DNA from 3 places in the Mesorhizobium sp. M0016 genome. Region 3 is predicted to be linked to each of the others. Evidence: predicted binding sites of a transcription regulator. Region 3 holds the regulator's gene; each other region holds the start of a gene.
What was found. The regulator PhoB, encoded in region 3, activates phosphate uptake and scavenging genes when phosphate is short. The targets are predictions, from matches to a motif close to TGTCATNNANCTGTCAT.

Region 1 (5,516 bases), on a different contig from region 3:
GGCCCGAAGATCGAGCGGACCGCCTGCTGCAGGACAAGCGAGACGCCCCAGGTTGCGAGCAGCGTTTCCAGCGGCCGGCCGTAGAGGAAGCGGATGACGCCGCGCTCGATGATCAGGCCGACGGAAGCGGCAACCAGGAAGGCGAGCGGCAGCGCGATCACCAGCGACCAGTCGAACAGGCCGGGGAATGAGGTTCGGATCACCTGCTGGACGACGAAGGTGGTGTAGGCGCCGAGCATCACCATCTCGCCATGCGCCATGTTGATGACGCCCATGACGCCGAAGGTGATGGCGAGGCCGATGGCGGCCAGCAGCAGCACCGAGCCAAGCGAGATGCCGTACCATATGTCCTGGCCGGCATCCCACAGCGCCAGGCTCGAATTGATGCTGGCGATTGCCGCCGTCGCGGCATCCTTGACCGCGCCTTGCGCATTGGCCTCGACCGCGGTGAGCAGCGAGACCGCGTCGCGGTCGCCGCGCGCGCCGATCAGGGCAATGGCGGCAAGCTTGTCGGCCTCCGGCTTATCGGAGACCAGCACCGATGCCGCGCGCGCCTGTTCGAACAATGCCTTGACCTTGGCGTCGGTCTCGGCGGCGATGGCTGCATCGAGCGGCTCGATATTGGCGGCATCGGGGGTCTTGAACATGGTGTCGGCGGCGGCGATGCGGACAGAAGGATCTTTCGCGCGCAACGTCAGCGTTCCCAGCGCATCTCGGATGACACGGCGCAGCGTGTTGTTGACCTTGATCTTGGTGATGTCGGCCTTGGCGGCGTCGCCGGCTTTCTCGCCGCTCAGCGGGTCGAGCAGCGTGACGCTGTCGGCGGCCTCACTGCCGACGAAGACGGCTGAATCGGCTTTACGAATGTAGAGATTGCCTTCGGCGAGGGCTGCAAGCGGCCGTTCAACCAGCGGATCGCCGGTGGCGGCAAGTTCGCGCACAACAGCCTCAGTGGCGGCAAAGCCCGTGCCCGTGGCGAATTTGGCGACGATGGCGCGCAGATCGGCTTCGGCTGCGTTCGACGGCAATAGGCTTGCCACCAGGAACACCAGCATGAGGCCGAGAGTGCGCAACAGGATCATCCGTTCAGATACTCTTCTGTGGGGAAATTCCGCGTCCGGGCGGGCTGAAGCGCCCGGACGCTTGGCGGTACCGATCGTGGACGCGTCCACGATCGGTCAGTCCCGGGAGGGATCAGTTCGTGCCCTTGCCGCCGCATTTGCCGGTGGCAACGTTGAAGTTGCCGCAGGACAGAGGCGCGCGCCAATCCGAAATCAGGTCCTTGGAATCGGGCAGATAGTCGGACCATTCGTCGCCCATCACGAGGCCGGGCGTCTGCGACACGGTCTCGAACTGGCCGTCGGCCTGGATCTCGCCGATCAGCACCGGCTTGGTGATGTGATGGTTCGGCATCATGGTCGAATAGCCGCCGGTGAGGTTCGGCACGGACACGCCGACCATGGCGTCGATGACCTTGTCGGGATCGGTGGTGCCAGCCTTTTCGACCGCCTTCACCCACATGTTGAAGCCGATATAGTGAGCTTCCATCGGGTCGTTGGTGGTGCGCTTGTCATTCTTGATGAACTTGTGCCAGTCGGCGATGAACTTCTTGTTTTCGGGTGTGTCGACGCTCTCGAAATAGTTCCAGGCAGCGAGATGGCCGACCAGCGGCGCGGTATCGAGACCGGCCAGTTCTTCCTCACCGACCGAAAAGGCCATGACCGGGATGTCCTCGGCCTTGATGCCCTGGTTGCCGAGTTCCTTGTAGAACGGAACGTTGGCGTCGCCATTGACGGTCGAGACGACGGCGGTCTTCTTCCCGGCCGAGCCGAATTTCTTGATTGCGGAGACTTCGGTCTGCCAGTCGGAGAAGCCGAACGGCGTGTAGTTGACCATGATGTCTTCGGCGGCGACGCCCTTGGCCTTCAGATAGGCCTCGAGGATTTTGTTGGTGGTGCGGGGATAGACGTAGTCGGTGCCTTCCAGCACCCAGCGCTTCACCGAGCCACCGTCCTCGCTCATGAGATAGTCGACAGCGGGAATCGCCTGCTGGTTCGGGGCGGCGCCGGTGTAGAACACGTTGCGCTCGCTTTCCTCGCCCTCATACTGGACGGGGTAGAACAGGATGTTGTCGAGTTCCGAGAACACCGGCAGCACCGATTTGCGCGACACCGAGGTCCAGCAGCCGAACACGGCGGCGACCTTGTCCTTGGAGATCAGCTCGCGCGCCTTCTCGGCGAAGAGCGGCCAATTGGAGGCCGGATCGACAACGACCGCCTCAAGCTTCTTGCCGAGCAGGCCGCCCTTGGCGTTCTGCTCTTCGATGAGCATCAGCATGGCGTCTTTCAGCGTCGTCTCCGAAATCGCCATGGTCCCCGACAGCGAATGCAGAATGCCGACCTTGATCGTGTCTTCGGCGGCCTTGGCCGGAGACGACATCGACAGGCCGGCGGCGACCACGCCGGCCGAAAACATTTTTGTTATTGTGGAGAAATTACCCCTCATACCGAAGACTCCCAAGCTGTTTGATTGCACCGCGATAATGCAATGCAACTGCCGTGCCAAACGCAAAGGCGCCGCTCACAAGAATGGAATAGCCGAGCGTTATCAGCCGGTTGGTATATTAGCCTGAAGAAAACAATGGCAGCCAGTGAAAATTGATTGAGCTAAATTTGCGCAGCGCACACGACTTTTGCCTAATTTTCGCCCAAATAGGACAAATGCCTAGTTTTTGATCTCCGGCCGTGGATTCCGGGCGAACAATGTTGCGGCACCGCGCAAAAATAGGGCAAGCTCGCCATTCAAAAGAGAGACGTCATGGCATCTCGCATCTCACGGATTTCCGGCATCCTGCTGCTGATGGCAACGAGCGGCGGCGCGCGCGCCGATTTCAGCGAGGGCAAACTTCCTGACGGCACCTATCGTTGCGAGGTCTATTTGCTCGGCGCCTTCCTCAACCTCGGCGACATCACTATCAAGGGCAATGTCTATACCGGCCCGGTGACGTTCGGAACGGCGCTGCAAGGCTACAATTATCAGATGAACGCCAATGGCGAGATCACCTGGCTCGGGCCGCTGGGCGGCTATACCACCGGTGGCAACTCCGTCTCCATGACACAGGCAACACTGGACGGCGAGACCGCCCCGTCATTCGACATCATTCTGAAGCAGCCCGACGGCGCCTTCACCGCCTCGACCTGCACCAAGGGCTGAGCGATGCGTAGTGCCGCGCCCAGTTGCGGCAAAACCTTCCTCTTATGTCATGTGAATGTTGCCTAAGCAGACTAGGGCAACGGTGCGCCGTAACATCCACCCTGAGAGGCAGACACCATGGCCAATACACCGTCTTCATCCTCCCCCGTCATCCGCGAAATCATTGCCGAGCGCGTCTCGCGCCGGTCTCTTTTGAAAGGCAGCCTCGCCTCCGGCGCGCTGATTGCCGGCGGCAGCTTTGTCGGCTCCTTGTTTGCCGGCGAAACGCATGCCGCCGCAGCGCAGTCGACGCTCGGCTTTCCCGAGCTGAAGCGGGTCTACGACAAGACCCATGCCGCCGCCGAAGGCTATGAGACGACCATCGTCGCGCGCTGGGGCGACCCGCTTGCAGCTGGCCTCGCCGAATTCGACGGCAACAAGGTCGCGGCGGAGGAACAGGAAAAGCGCTTCGGCTACAATTGCGACTACATCGCCTTCATGCCGCTGCCGAAGGGCACGGTGAATTCTGATCATGGCCTGCTCTGCGTCAACAACGAATACATCTCGCCCAATGTGATGTTTCCGGGGATGACCGAGGGCGATGCCGGCAAGACGATGACCAAGGAACAGGTCGATCTCGGCATGGCCGCGATGGGCCATTCGATCGTCGAGGTGCAATTGAAGGACGGCAAGTGGGAAACCGTAGCCGACAGTCCGCTGAACCGCCGCATCACCGCCAACACCGAAATGACCGTTTCCGGACCGGTTGCCGGCCATGCGCTGATGAAAACCTCGGCCGACGCGACTGGCACCAAAGTGCTCGGCACCAGCTACAACTGCAGCGGCGGTTTCACCCCCTGGGGTACGGTGCTGACCTGCGAGGAAGGCGTGTCCGACATTTTCGGCGGCGACCCGAAAAGGGCGCCGACCGCCGATCTGCTTGACCGTTACGGCTTCGACGGCTCCGACATCTATGGCCGCGGCCGCTTCCATGACCGCTTCAACCTCGACAAGGAACCGAACGAGGCCAACCGCTTCGACTGGGTGGTCGAGATCGACCCTTACGATCCTCAGTCCAAGCCGGTGAAGCGCACGGCACTTGGCCGCATGTCGCATGAGGCCTCGACCGTGGTCCTCAACAAGGACGGCCGCGTTGTCGTCTATATGGGCGACGACGACTATTTCGAATATATGTACCGCTTCGTCTCGGCCAAGGCCTATGACATGGCCAACCCGGCCTCCGGCGCCGATCTGCTCGACGATGGCGTGCTGTCGGTCGCCCGCTTCGATGCCGATGGCTCGATGACGTGGCTGCCGTTGGTGCACGGCCAGGGCAAGCTTACCGTCGAGAACGGTTTTGCCGACCAGGCCGAGGTGCTGTTGAAGACGCGGTTTGCGGCAGATGCGCTCGGCGCCACGCCGATGGACCGGCCCGAGGACATCGAGACCAATCCGGTGACCGGCCGCGTCTATGCGGTGATGACCAAGAACAAGAAGCGCGACCAGTCAAAGGTCAATCCGGCCAACACGCGGCCGGAAAATCTCTGGGGCCATATTGTCGAACTGATCCCGCCCGGCGGCCGCGGCGCGGATGCCGACCACACGGCGGAAAAGTATGCCTGGGACCTGTTCGTGCTCTGCGGCAATCCGAAAGATGCCAAGGTCGGCGCCACTTTTCATCCGGATACGTCGGACAATGGCTGGTTCGTCTGCCCCGACAACATCACCTTCGACCCGGCGGGGCGGCTGTGGGTGGCGACGGACGGCGCCAATGATTTCGACCTGCCGGACGGCGTCTATGGCGTCGACACCGAAGGTGCGGCGCGCGGCCTGCCGAAGCTGCTGTTCACTTGCCCGCATGGAGCGGAAGCGACCGGCCCATGCTTCACGCCGGACGGCACGACGCTGTTCCTATCGGTGCAGCACCCGGCTGAGGACGCCGAGTCGCTCGACAAGGTGCAGACGCTATGGCCCGATTTCAAAGACGGCCAGTTGCCGCGACCTTCCGTCGTCGCCATCCGCCGCAAGGACGGACAGCCGGTCGGCGCATAGTGAGTCCTAGGAAAAAAGGGCGGAACGCGCCATGCGCGTTCCGCGTAGCGATCCCGGAGGACGGCTCAGATCGTCTTGGCCGACATTTGCGAAGCGATGTATTCGGCCTGGCGGATAGCCAGCGACACGATCGTCAGCGTCGGATTTTCAGCCGCACCGGTGGTGAACTGGCTGCCGTCCGACACGAACAGGTTTTTGATGTCGTGCGCTTGGCCGTGCTTGTTGACGACGCCGTCTTCCGCCTTTTCGCTCATCCGGTTTGTGCCGAGATT
Region 2 (5,516 bases), on a different contig from region 3:
GACCGATGCGGTCCCAGCGCCCGGCGCCGACATTCTGGGCCGCCATCGACGAGACTGCGGCTCCGATCGCCAGTGCAGGCATCTGGATATAGGTCCACAGCTGCGCCGCGATGCCGTAGGCGGCGGCGACCTGCGAGCCGTAGGAGTTGACGATGCCCATCACGGTCAGCGCCGCCGCCGAAATGACGATCATCTGCAGGCCCATCGGCACGCCCTTGAAGACGACGATCCTGAGCAGCGCCGGATCCGGCCGCAGCAGAGCGAGGTTCGCGCCGGCGAGCCGCAACGGATGCTTTTTGCCATAAAGCACGACGAGGATGGCGATCACGCTCACCGTCTGGCCGATCAGCGTCGAGGTGGCGGAGCCGGCGATGCCGAGTTCGGGGAAGGGGCCGATGCCGCGAATGAGCAGCGGATTGAGGATGATGTCGAGCACGACCGCGAGCGCCATGAAGAAGAATGGCGTGCGCGAATCACCCGCACCGCGCAGCACCGTCATGACGAAGGACAGAAGGTTCATCATCGGCACGGCGACGAAGATGATACGCAGATAGGAGCGCGCCAGCGGCAGCGCATCGGGCGGGGTGCCCAGTGTGTTGAGGATGGCGTCGACCCAGATCCAGCCGCAGACGGCGAAGATAGCCGAGACGAGGAAGAAGAAGCTGGCGCTGGTGCCGACGATGCGCCGCGCCTCGGGCAGGTCGCGGGCGCCGACCGATTGCGCCACCAGGATGGTGGCGGCCATGCCGATGCCGAATACGGTGCCAAGAATCAGGAACAGAACCAGATTGGCGTTGGAGGTGGCGGTCAGCGCCGATTCACCGAGGAAGCGGCCGACCCAGACAGCGTTGATCGAACCGTTGAGCGACTGCAGCACATTGGAACCGAGCACCGGAAGCGCGAACAACAGCAGCGTGCGAGGGATTGGGCCGCTGGTGAGATCGCCGGTGCGCCGGCGCGGGGGTATTTTTTCGTCCATGGGCTGTTCGGCGAAGGTTCATCTCAAAGTCCGCCCGGCGATGATCGCCGATTTGACGGACAAGGTCGATGCGGCATTGGAACATGCCACCTGGCGGCTTCACGCTAATCAGTTCTCAAAACATCCGGAATGGGATATGGGTCGTCGCCGCGTGGGGTCGCATATCCTGTTGGATATGATGAATAGGCTGGGGGGATCATGTCCGAGAATCCGCTTTTTTCCGAGCGCCTGAACCGGCGCGCTTTTCTTGGGGTATGCGCTTTGGGTGCCGCTTCCATGGCGCTTTCAGCCTGCACCACGACCGACGTGGTGGCGCCGCCAACGCCCGCCCCGGCGCCCGAACCGGCTCTGGGCGATGCCGCCACCATGTATTCGGCGCGCGTCGATGAGGGCTTTTCATTGCCGGCAATCCTCGTGGCCAAGCTCGATCCGAAGTTCGTGCGCCAGATCGTGGACGATCCGACCGGCGAAAAACCCGGCACGATCGTCGTCGATACATCCGAGCATTTTCTCTATCTGGTGCGCGACGGCGGCAAGGCAATGCGCTATGGCGTCAGCCTCGGCAAGGCCGGGTTTGGCTGGACCGGCAGCGCCGTGATCCAGGCGCGCAAGAAATGGCCGGTGTGGACGCCGCCGCCCGAAATGATCCAGCGCCGGCCGGAACTGGCGAAATATAAGGACGGCATGCCGCCGGGACCGCAGAGCCCGCTCGGCGCGCGTGCGCTCTATCTGTTCCGCGACGGCAAGGACACGATGTACCGGCTGCACGGCACGCCGGAATGGGATTCCATCGGCAAGAACGCGTCGTCGGGCTGCGTGCGCTTCATGAACCAGGACATCATCGACCTCTACAGCCGGGTCAACGGCGTAGCCCAGGTCTAATGTGCGCCCGAACCTGTCGGCCGCAGGCAAGATCATGGCTGTGTCGAGCCGGACCGCCGAGCCGATCGATGCCGGCGTGCCAAGGGATGCGGAGATTTTGAAATAGGTGCCTTCACGGCATCGCTGATCGCCGACAAACGGCTAGAGGCGGACACGCCGGGCGCGTCCGCCTTTCCGTATATGGCTACTTCTTGGCGAGGCCCGGAAGCATGACCTGATAGACCAGGAACATGGTATCGACATCGGCGCCGTCTTCGGCCTTGTAGGGCGCGCCGACCTGAAAACCGTCCTGGGTGAGAAAGTCGTTATCGTTGCCGACGAACAGGAAATAGTCGTCGGGCAGCGCCGGATCGAGCACGCTGACCACCGACATCGCTTCCCACTTCTCCGACAGATTGTTCTTGTCGTTGGGCTTGCCGTCATGCAGGCCGAAACGGCCGAGTTCCTTGTTGTCGTTGATGTCGATGAACGGCGTCAGCTTGGCCGGCGTCACCGAGGGGTCGAGCACGCCCTTGGGCGCCAGCGGCTTGTCGGCGGCATCGAAGGCGCCGCCGGCAATGTCGGTGGCGCCAGAGACGTCGACGACGAAAATCTGGCGCAGCAGCGAAGTATCGCCCTTCACCCCCTGGCCGTTTCCGCTGTCGCGCGCCAGCATCAGGAAGGTCTTGTCGGACAGCGCCACGATTTCGCTCTGCGCGGCGACCTTGGTCTTGTCCTTGGCGTCCTTGAACACCGGCAGCGGCACGGCATATTCATGCACCAGCTTGAGATGGGCCGGGTCGGAGGCGTCGTAGACCAGCGCGCGGGTGTTCTGGCGCGTCGCGGGCGAATCGCCGCCATCCTGGCGGGGCGCCGACTGCAGCACAGTGATCAGCGACTTGCCGTCCGGCGTCAGCGCCATGCCTTCGAGGCCTTGATTGTTCTGGCGGCCGGTTTCGGGATCCTTCGGATCGGGTTCGGCTGCACCGGGGCCCGGATTGTCGGAGGCGAAGTTCGGCGCGCCCTTGCGCATCGGCACCAAAGCGGCGGGCGGCTGCGTTGCCGACAACAGATGGCCGTCGGCCGAGAAGCGGTAGATGTTGGGGCCGTATTCGTCAGAGATGAACATGGTGCCGTCGGGCAGCCGCGCGATCGCCTCATTGTCGAGCGCCAGCTTGCCATTGGCCTCGGGCAGGATCGGCAGGTCGCCATTGGCCGCGCGCACGCCGTTGAGCGGATCGAGGCCGGTGGCGTCAGCGCCCTTGTCGTCGGTGAGGAGCAGGGAATCGGCAAGCGTCGCCTTGACGCCTGTCTGTTCCTGGCCGGAGGTGGGCGTGGCGCCTAGTGCTACCGGCGTGAACTCGATGCGAATAGTGTTGAGGCGCGGCCGGTAATCGGTGGTGCCGACGACATTGTAGCCACGGTCCGGCAGCAACCAGAGCGAGCCCTTGTAGCCGTCCGCGCCACGGGTCCAGCTTGCGGCGTCGATGGACATGCCGGAGCCGGAGCCGAAGGTCTCGCCGAACTTGTCCTTCTGATCGGCCGGGATGCGGCCGACGCCGACCAGGCCCTTGTTGACGAAGCCACCAACGGTGGCTGTGCTGTCGGCAAGGGCAGGGGTCAGGGCGGTAAACAGCGCCAGCGCGGCGCCGAGCGACACGGTTCGGTGCGAGATTTTCATGGAGATCCTCTTTGTGACAAGCCTTGAGCGGCGCAAAGGGGCCACCGCATCGCATCGACGATGTCGCCCTCTCGCAAAGCGGTCTAGGACGCGAACATGATACTTGCGTGACAGAGCGGGCCTCTTCCTTCTCCCTTGTGGGAGAAGGGAGAGACGCACTATCAATCGCTGTCGCGCGCGATCAGCTCCAGCGGCCAGACTTCGCGGATGATGCGCGGACCTTCCGGGCCGGCAAAGGCGGGAAGCGAGGCCAGCAGCATTTCGGCCAGCCGCCGGCCCATCGGCTCCAGCGACGGACGGAAGGCGGTCAGCGCCGGTGAAAAGTAGCGGCAGAGCGGCGTGTCGACGATGACGATCACCGCGATGTCGTGGCCGGGCCTGATGCCCATCTCGGCCAGTGCCTTGCAGCCGCCGAGCGCCATTGCGTCATTGTTGAAGATGATGGCTGTGGGCCGGTCCTTGGAGAGCATCACGCGCGGCGTCACCTGGTAGCCTCCGGCCTCGTTGATGAAGCCGTCGGCGATCAGGCCGGGGTCGACTTCGATGCCATGCCGCTCCAGCGCCTTGCGGTAGCCGTCGAGGAACAGGTAGCCGAAGTTGAGATCAAGCGAAGGGCGGATGGCGGCAATGCGGCGGTGGCCGCGCGCGACCAGCCGGTCGACGGCTTCATCACCCGCCCTCTCGAAATCTATATCGAGCGAAGGATAGGTGTCGTCGCCGGATTGACTTCGGCCAAGCGTGGCGAAGGGAAAGCCGGCCTTGCTGAGATAGTCGATCCGATCGTCTTCCCGCCGTGTATTGGCCAACACGACCGCGTCGGCCCGGCGCGTCTCAACCACGCGGCGCAGCCTCTCCTGCTGATATTGGCCGGGCTCGCCCATGACGACCATCAGATCCAGGTCATCCTCGGCCAGCCGGCCCTGCAGACCGATCAGGAACGGGATGAAGAACGGTTCGCCATATTGCTGGTCGCCCGGATGCGGCTGCAGCATGAAGGCGATCGAATGGGTGGTGCCTTGCCGCAGGCTGCGGCCGGACTGGTTGGGCGAATAGTTCAATTGCTTGGCGGCGGCGAGCACGCGCTGGCGGGTGTCGGCATTGACGTCGGCGCGGCCGTTCAACGCCCGCGACACGGTGCCGATCGAAATGTTCAGGTGACGCGCTAGGTCATGGATACTGGACGCCAAGGACAGTTCTCCCCCTGTCTTGGCTAGCACCGGCTGCCGCCCAGGCCAAGGCTTCGGGATGATTTTCGCTGACAGCCGATTGACATTCTACGCCGTCGGGTGTGTTCTCGTAAACGTTTACGGAGAAACGTTTACGGTGATGCCGGAAATGCCGTGACATTCGGTCTGGAGGGACCGGACGGGAGGAATGCCGGATGATGAATGCCGTCCTCGTCGGCTGTGGTGCGATGAGCAAGGCCTGGCTCGATGCCGCGAGGCAGATCGACGGGCTGGCCATTGTCGGCCTTGTCGATCTCGACGCCGAACGGGCGAAGGCGAGGGCGCACGAATACGGGCTCGACGGCGCGGTAATCGGCACCAGCCTCGACGCGGTGCTCGACCAGACCAGGCCCGACGCGGTGTTCGATGTCGTGGTTCCAGCCGCCCGGCGTGATGTCGCCTTTGCCGCCTTTGCCCATAATTGCCATCTGCTGACGGAAAAGCCGCTGGCCGATACTCCGGAAAATGCCCGCGCCATCGTCGATGCGGCACGTAACGCGGGGCGTATCCATGCGGTCGTGCAGAACCGCCGCTACGTCGCCAATGTCCGGCGCATCAGGCGCTTTCTCGACTCCGGCGCCATCGGCAAGCCAACCAGCATCCATGCCGATTTCTTCGTCGCGCCGCATTTCGGCGGCTTCCGCGAGGAGATGGCGCATGTGCTTTTGCTCGACATGGCGATCCATACTTTCGACGCCGCCCGCTACATGGTCGGCGGCGATCCCGCCGGCGTCTTTTGCCAGGAATGGGAGCCGGCGAATTCCTGGTA
Region 3 (5,516 bases):
GAACATCACCGCGATCGTGCTCCGGCGCCGGTTCGAGCGGCGCTGGTAGAAAAAAGGCAATTTGGTATGAACATCATGACCGAACAGTCCCTTGAGAATGCAGTGGGCGACAAAATGAACGCCAAGTCGAACGAAGTCATCAAGATGCGCGGCGACAAGGTCGGCGTGTTCTATGGCGAGAAGCAGGCGTTGTTCGACGTCAATCTCGACGTCCGCCAGAACCAGGTGACGGCGCTGATCGGCCCGTCCGGCTGCGGCAAGTCGACCTTCCTGCGCTGCCTCAACCGCATGAACGACACCATCGATTCGGCGCGGGTGACCGGCAAGATCACGCTCGATGAAGACGACATCTACGACAAGAACATCGATGTCGTCGAACTGCGCGCCCGCGTCGGCATGGTGTTCCAGAAACCCAACCCGTTCCCGAAGTCGATCTACGAGAACGTCGCCTACGGCCCGCGCATCCATGGGCTGGCCAAGCGCAAGTCCGACATGGACCAGATCGTCGAGCAGAGCCTGAAGAAGGCGGCGATCTGGAACGAGGTCAAGGACCGCCTGCAGGAGCCCGGCACCGGCCTGTCCGGCGGCCAGCAGCAGCGCCTGTGCATCGCGCGCGCCATCGCCGTGTCGCCGGAGGTGATCCTGATGGACGAGCCCTGCTCGGCGCTCGATCCGATCGCCACCGCCCGTGTCGAGGAGCTGATCGACGAACTGCGCCAGAACTACACGATCGTCATCGTCACCCACTCGATGCAGCAGGCGGCGCGCGTGTCGCAGCGCACGGCGATGTTCCATCTCGGCTATCTCGTCGAGGAGGGCGCCACCGACAAGATGTTCACCAACCCCGACGACAAGCGCACCCAGGACTACATTACCGGCCGCTTCGGCTGAGCCGTCCGGCGGGTGAATTTTCAGGCACGAGGACCAAGATCATGGGTGAACATACCGTCGCCTCCTTCGATGAAGAGCTCGGGCAGATCAGCAAGCTGATCCGCGACATGGGCGATCTGGCAGGCTCGATGGTCAGCGGCTCGACCAGGGCGCTGCTCAATTCGGACAATGCGCTGGCACAGCGTGTCGTTTCCGACGACGCCATCATGGATGCGCGCCAGCGCGAACTGGACGACCGCGCCATCACGCTGATCGCCAAGCGCCAGCCGATGGCCAACGATCTGCGCGCCGTGGTCGGCTCGATCCGCATGGCCGGCGACCTCGAGCGCATCGGCGATCTCGCCAAGAACATCGCCAAACGCGTCGGCACCGTGGGCTTGAGCGTCACGCCGCGCGACCTCTCGCACTCCATCGATGCCATGGCGCAGCTGGTGCTGATCCAGGTGCAAGGCGTCGTCGAGGAATATGCCGCCACCGATGCGGCAGCTCTTGCAAAACTCAGGAATGACGACGAGCGCATCGACGTCAAATACACGTCCGTGTTTCGTGAGCTCTTGACCTACATGATGGAAGACCCTCGCAACATCACCGCCTGCACGCATCTCTTGTTCTGCGCCAAGAATCTTGAGCGCATCGGCGATCATGTCACCAACATCGCCGAAAATGCGTATTATGTGCTGACCGGCCAGCAATTGCCCGCCAATCGTCCGAAGCAGGACGAGACGGCGATGGCCACGCCGGCCTGATGAGGGTGAACTGCCTATGATCGCGCCACGCATCATGGTCGTGGAGGACGAGGAGCCGCTAGGCGTGCTCCTCCGCTACAACCTCGAATCCGAAGGCTATCACGTCGAGGTGGTGACACGCGGCGACGAGGCCGAGATCCGCCTGCAGGAAAACGTGCCCGATCTCCTGGTGCTCGACTGGATGGTGCCCGCTGTTTCCGGCATCGAGCTCTGCCGGCGGCTTAGAGTGCGGCCCGAAACCGAGCGGCTGCCGATCATCATGCTGACCGCGCGCGGTGAGGAAAGCGATCGCGTGCGCGGCCTGTCCACCGGTGCCGACGACTATCTGGTCAAGCCATTCTCGACGCCGGAGTTCATGGCGCGCGTGAAGGCGCTGCTGCGCCGGGCCAAGCCGGAAGTGCTGTCCAGCGTGCTCAAGGTCGGCGACATCGTGCTCGACCGCGAGTCGCACCGTGTCTACCGCAAGAAGAGCGAGATCAGGCTCGGACCGACCGAGTTCCGGCTGCTCGAATTCATGATGCGCCATCCCGGCCGCGTGTTCTCGCGCAGCCAGCTGCTCGACAATGTCTGGGGCGAGACGATCTACATCGACGAGCGAACCGTCGACGTCCATGTCGGGCGCTTACGCAAAGCGGTCAACAACGGCCGCATGCCGGATGTCATCCGTACCATTCGCGGCGCCGGCTACGCGATCAGGGAAGACTAGGATGCTGCGCGTCGCGCCGTTGCCGGCCATTCAGGCGACATGCTTGCCGGATTTGGCCTGAATGCCCGGCGCGAAAATCTCCTGATCGACGAAGCCGAGCGCGCGCATGGCACAGCCTTCGCGGATCAGCGGCAGCTCGTTGGGCTCGGTGTCGAAGGAGATCGATTTCGAGTGCTGGCCGCCGGCGGTCTGGGCGATCGCTTCGCGCAATGCCGGCTCGATCAGGTCGAAGGCGGCGGCGCTGACGCCAACCATGGCGACAGGCGCCGGGTCGATCAGCGCAAACAGGCTGCCGAGGCCGAAGCCGAGCGCCTCACCGGCCTTGCGATAGGCTTCGCGCTCCGGGCCATCGGTTTCGCGGGCGCGCGCGGCGAGTGCGCGCATATCAGCGTCGCCGATATCGACCGGCTCGGCATCTTCGCTCATCATTTTGGCGCTGCGCCAGATGGCGTAGTTTCCGGCATAGGCCTCGACGCAGCCGCGCCGCCCGCAGCGGCAGAGCGCGCCGCCCGGACGGTGGATCATGTGGCCGAACTCGCCGCCGGAGGAATGGGTGCCGGTGAACAGTTCGCCTTTCAGCACCAGCCCCATGCCGATGCCGTGCGACAAGAGGATCGCGATGAAATTGTCGCGGTAGCGCTCGGGCTGGCGCCATTGCAGGGCCACCGCCATCATATTGCAGTCGTTCTCCATGGTGGCAGGAATGCCGAATTCCGCTTCCAACATGTCGGCGAAGGCAATGTCGGTCAGTGGCGTGATTGGCGACCACAGCATGGCCCGCGCCTGCGAATCGGTGATGCCCTGGATGCCCATGGCAATGCGGGCGATGCTCTGGACATCGAGGTCCGGGTCCGCGAGACGCCGCCCGACGATTGCTACGCATTCGCCGATCAGCTCGTCGCGCGGCATGGTCAGCGTGTCGAGCCGGCGCTGTTCTTCCGCGACCACCTGGCCGGCATAGTCGATGACGGTGACGGAGAGGAAGTTCAGCGACAGCACCACGGTCATGACCGCCGCCGCTTCCGGGTTGAGGCCAAGGCCGACCTGCGGCCGGCCGCGTTTCAGCGAGCCGGTCTCGCCAGGCTTGCCTTCAATCAGGATGCCTTCTTGAATTAGATCAGACGAGATTGCCGATATCGTCGAATGGCTGAGGCCGGTGGTCGCCGCAATCTCGGTCCGCGACGGCTGGCCGGCCCGGCGCACGGCCGAAATCACCATCGCACGGTTGCGACGGCGCAGATCGTCGTGGCGGATCCCAACCGACATTTGTTTTCCTCCCGGCCTCCTCGCGCCTCATGATAGTGAAGGCGTTCGACGGCACCAGCCAAATATTGGCAGACGCCGGCAGCCCTGTCATTGTTTATTGCGGAGCTCGAAAAAATTCGGCAACGCCATCAGAATCCATCATAATCGATGTTGACAGTGCCTTATCATTGAACCAGTATTTTTTCGAGGCTCGAAAAAATGGAGCCTCTTTGTGCAGGCCTTCGGGCCGGTTTTGTCGCGCCGTGGGCGGCGCAGGGAGGGTTATAATGAACAGATTTGCAGCCGCCATGCTGGCGGGTGTCGCCATGTCGCTGGCGCTGATGTCGGTCGCGCAGGCGAAGGACAAGGTCATCGGCGTGTCGTGGTCGAACTTCCAGGAAGAGCGCTGGAAGACCGACGAGGCGGCGATGAAAACGGCGATCGAAGCCGCCGGCGACAAGTACATTTCGGCCGACGCGCAGTCCAATCCCGGCAAGCAGCTGACCGACGTCGAAAGCCTGATCTCGCAGGGCGCCAACTCGCTGATCATCCTGGCGCAGGACGCCTCGGCCATCGGCCCGGCGGTGCAGAAGGCGCTGGACGAAGGCATTCCGGTCGTCGGCTATGATCGCCTGATCGAGAACAAGGACGTCTTCTACCTGACCTTCGACAACAAGGAAGTCGGCCGCATGCAGGCCCGCGAAGTGTTCAAGGCGAAGCCCGAAGGCAACTATGTCTTCATCAAGGGCTCGGGCTCGGATCCGAATGCCGATTTCCTGTTCTCGGGCTCGATGGAAGTGCTCAAGGAAGCCATCGACTCGGGCAAGATCAAGAATGTCGGCGAGGCCTATACCGATGGCTGGCTGCCGGCCAACGCCCAGAAGAACATGGAACAGTTCCTGACCGCCAATGACAACAAGGTCGATGCCGTGGTTGCGGCCAATGACGGCACCGCCGGCGGCGTTGTCGCCGCGCTGACGGCGCAGGGCCTTGCCGGAACGGTTCCGGTCTCGGGCCAGGACGGCGACCATGCCGCCCTGAACCGCATCGCGCTCGGCACGCAGACGGTGTCGGTGTGGAAAGACGCGCGCGAACTCGGCAAGAACGCCGCCGAGATCGCCTCGCAGCTTGCCGATGGCAAGAAGACGGGCGACATTGCCGGCGCCAAGGACTTCACCACGCCTGGCGGCAACACCGTCAAGTCGCTGTTCCTGACCCCCGTCGCGATCACCAAGGACAACCTCAACGTCGTCATCGACGCCGGCTGGATCAAGAAGGACGAAGTCTGCACAGGCGTCGCCGCCGGCAGCGTCGCGGCTTGCAACTGATCTCGACGACTTGAAGAAATGAGGCGCCGCGGCTGTCAAGCCGCGGCGTTTTCTCTACGAGAATTGTGTGTTTCCGCCATCGGCGGCAAACTTCTAGGCTGTGGTCCGGCATCCGCGCCAGACGGCAAGCCGCTGGAGGACATCATGACCGACACGACCTCAAATCCGCAGGCCGATACGGCACGAGCGTCTGAACTCGGCGCGGTCGCCCGGTTCCTGAAAGCGACCGAGCTCGACACGCGCATGCTCGGCATGGTCGGCGCGCTGCTGGTCATCTGGGTCGGCATACATATCCTGTCGGGTGGGCTTTTCCTGACGCCGCGCAATCTTTGGAACCTGTCGGTGCAGACGTCCTCGGTCGCGATCATGGCGACCGGCATGGTACTGGTCATCGTCATGCGCAACATCGACCTTTCGGTGGGCTCCGTCGAAGGCGTGATCGGCATGATCATGGGCGTGGCACAGGCCGAATTCCTGATTCGCGTCATCGGCTTCCAGCTTGGAAACCCCTGGCTCTGGGTCGTCGCGCTTGCCGCCGGCGTGGTGCTTGGTCTGCTGATCGGCGCGTTCCAGGGCTTCATCATCGCCTATATGCAGGTT

Region 1: a site for PhoB is predicted at 3,259-3,275, ahead of NKJ88_RS16805 (PhoX family protein). Genes of this name have one in related genera too.
Region 2: a site for PhoB is predicted at 3,618-3,634, ahead of NKJ88_RS27405 (esterase-like activity of phytase family protein). Genes of this name have one in related genera too.

The regions. Positions count from the first base shown of each region.
Region 1 covers NZ_JAMYVM010000010.1:158,236-163,751, reverse strand. The annotation lists gene urtB (urea ABC transporter permease subunit UrtB) at 1-1,082, opposite strand, end outside; gene urtA (urea ABC transporter substrate-binding protein) at 1,195-2,505, opposite strand; gene NKJ88_RS16810 (hypothetical protein) at 2,818-3,213, shown strand; gene NKJ88_RS16805 (PhoX family protein) at 3,331-5,244, shown strand; gene NKJ88_RS16800 (GMC family oxidoreductase) at 5,310-5,516, opposite strand, start outside.
Region 2 covers NZ_JAMYVM010000026.1:6,690-12,205, reverse strand. The annotation lists gene NKJ88_RS27415 (MATE family efflux transporter) at 1-979, opposite strand, end outside; gene NKJ88_RS27410 (L,D-transpeptidase) at 1,178-1,861, shown strand; gene NKJ88_RS27405 (esterase-like activity of phytase family protein) at 2,046-3,521, opposite strand; gene NKJ88_RS27400 (LacI family DNA-binding transcriptional regulator) at 3,683-4,708, opposite strand; gene NKJ88_RS27395 (Gfo/Idh/MocA family protein) at 4,903-5,516, shown strand, end outside.
Region 3 covers NZ_JAMYVM010000015.1:52,467-57,982, reverse strand. The annotation lists gene pstA (phosphate ABC transporter permease PstA) at 1-49, shown strand, start outside; gene pstB (phosphate ABC transporter ATP-binding protein PstB) at 67-891, shown strand; gene phoU (phosphate signaling complex protein PhoU) at 933-1,637, shown strand; gene phoB (phosphate regulon transcriptional regulator PhoB) at 1,654-2,343, shown strand; gene NKJ88_RS20930 (ROK family protein) at 2,374-3,609, opposite strand; gene xylF (D-xylose ABC transporter substrate-binding protein) at 3,876-4,916, shown strand; gene NKJ88_RS20920 (sugar ABC transporter permease) at 5,061-5,516, shown strand, end outside.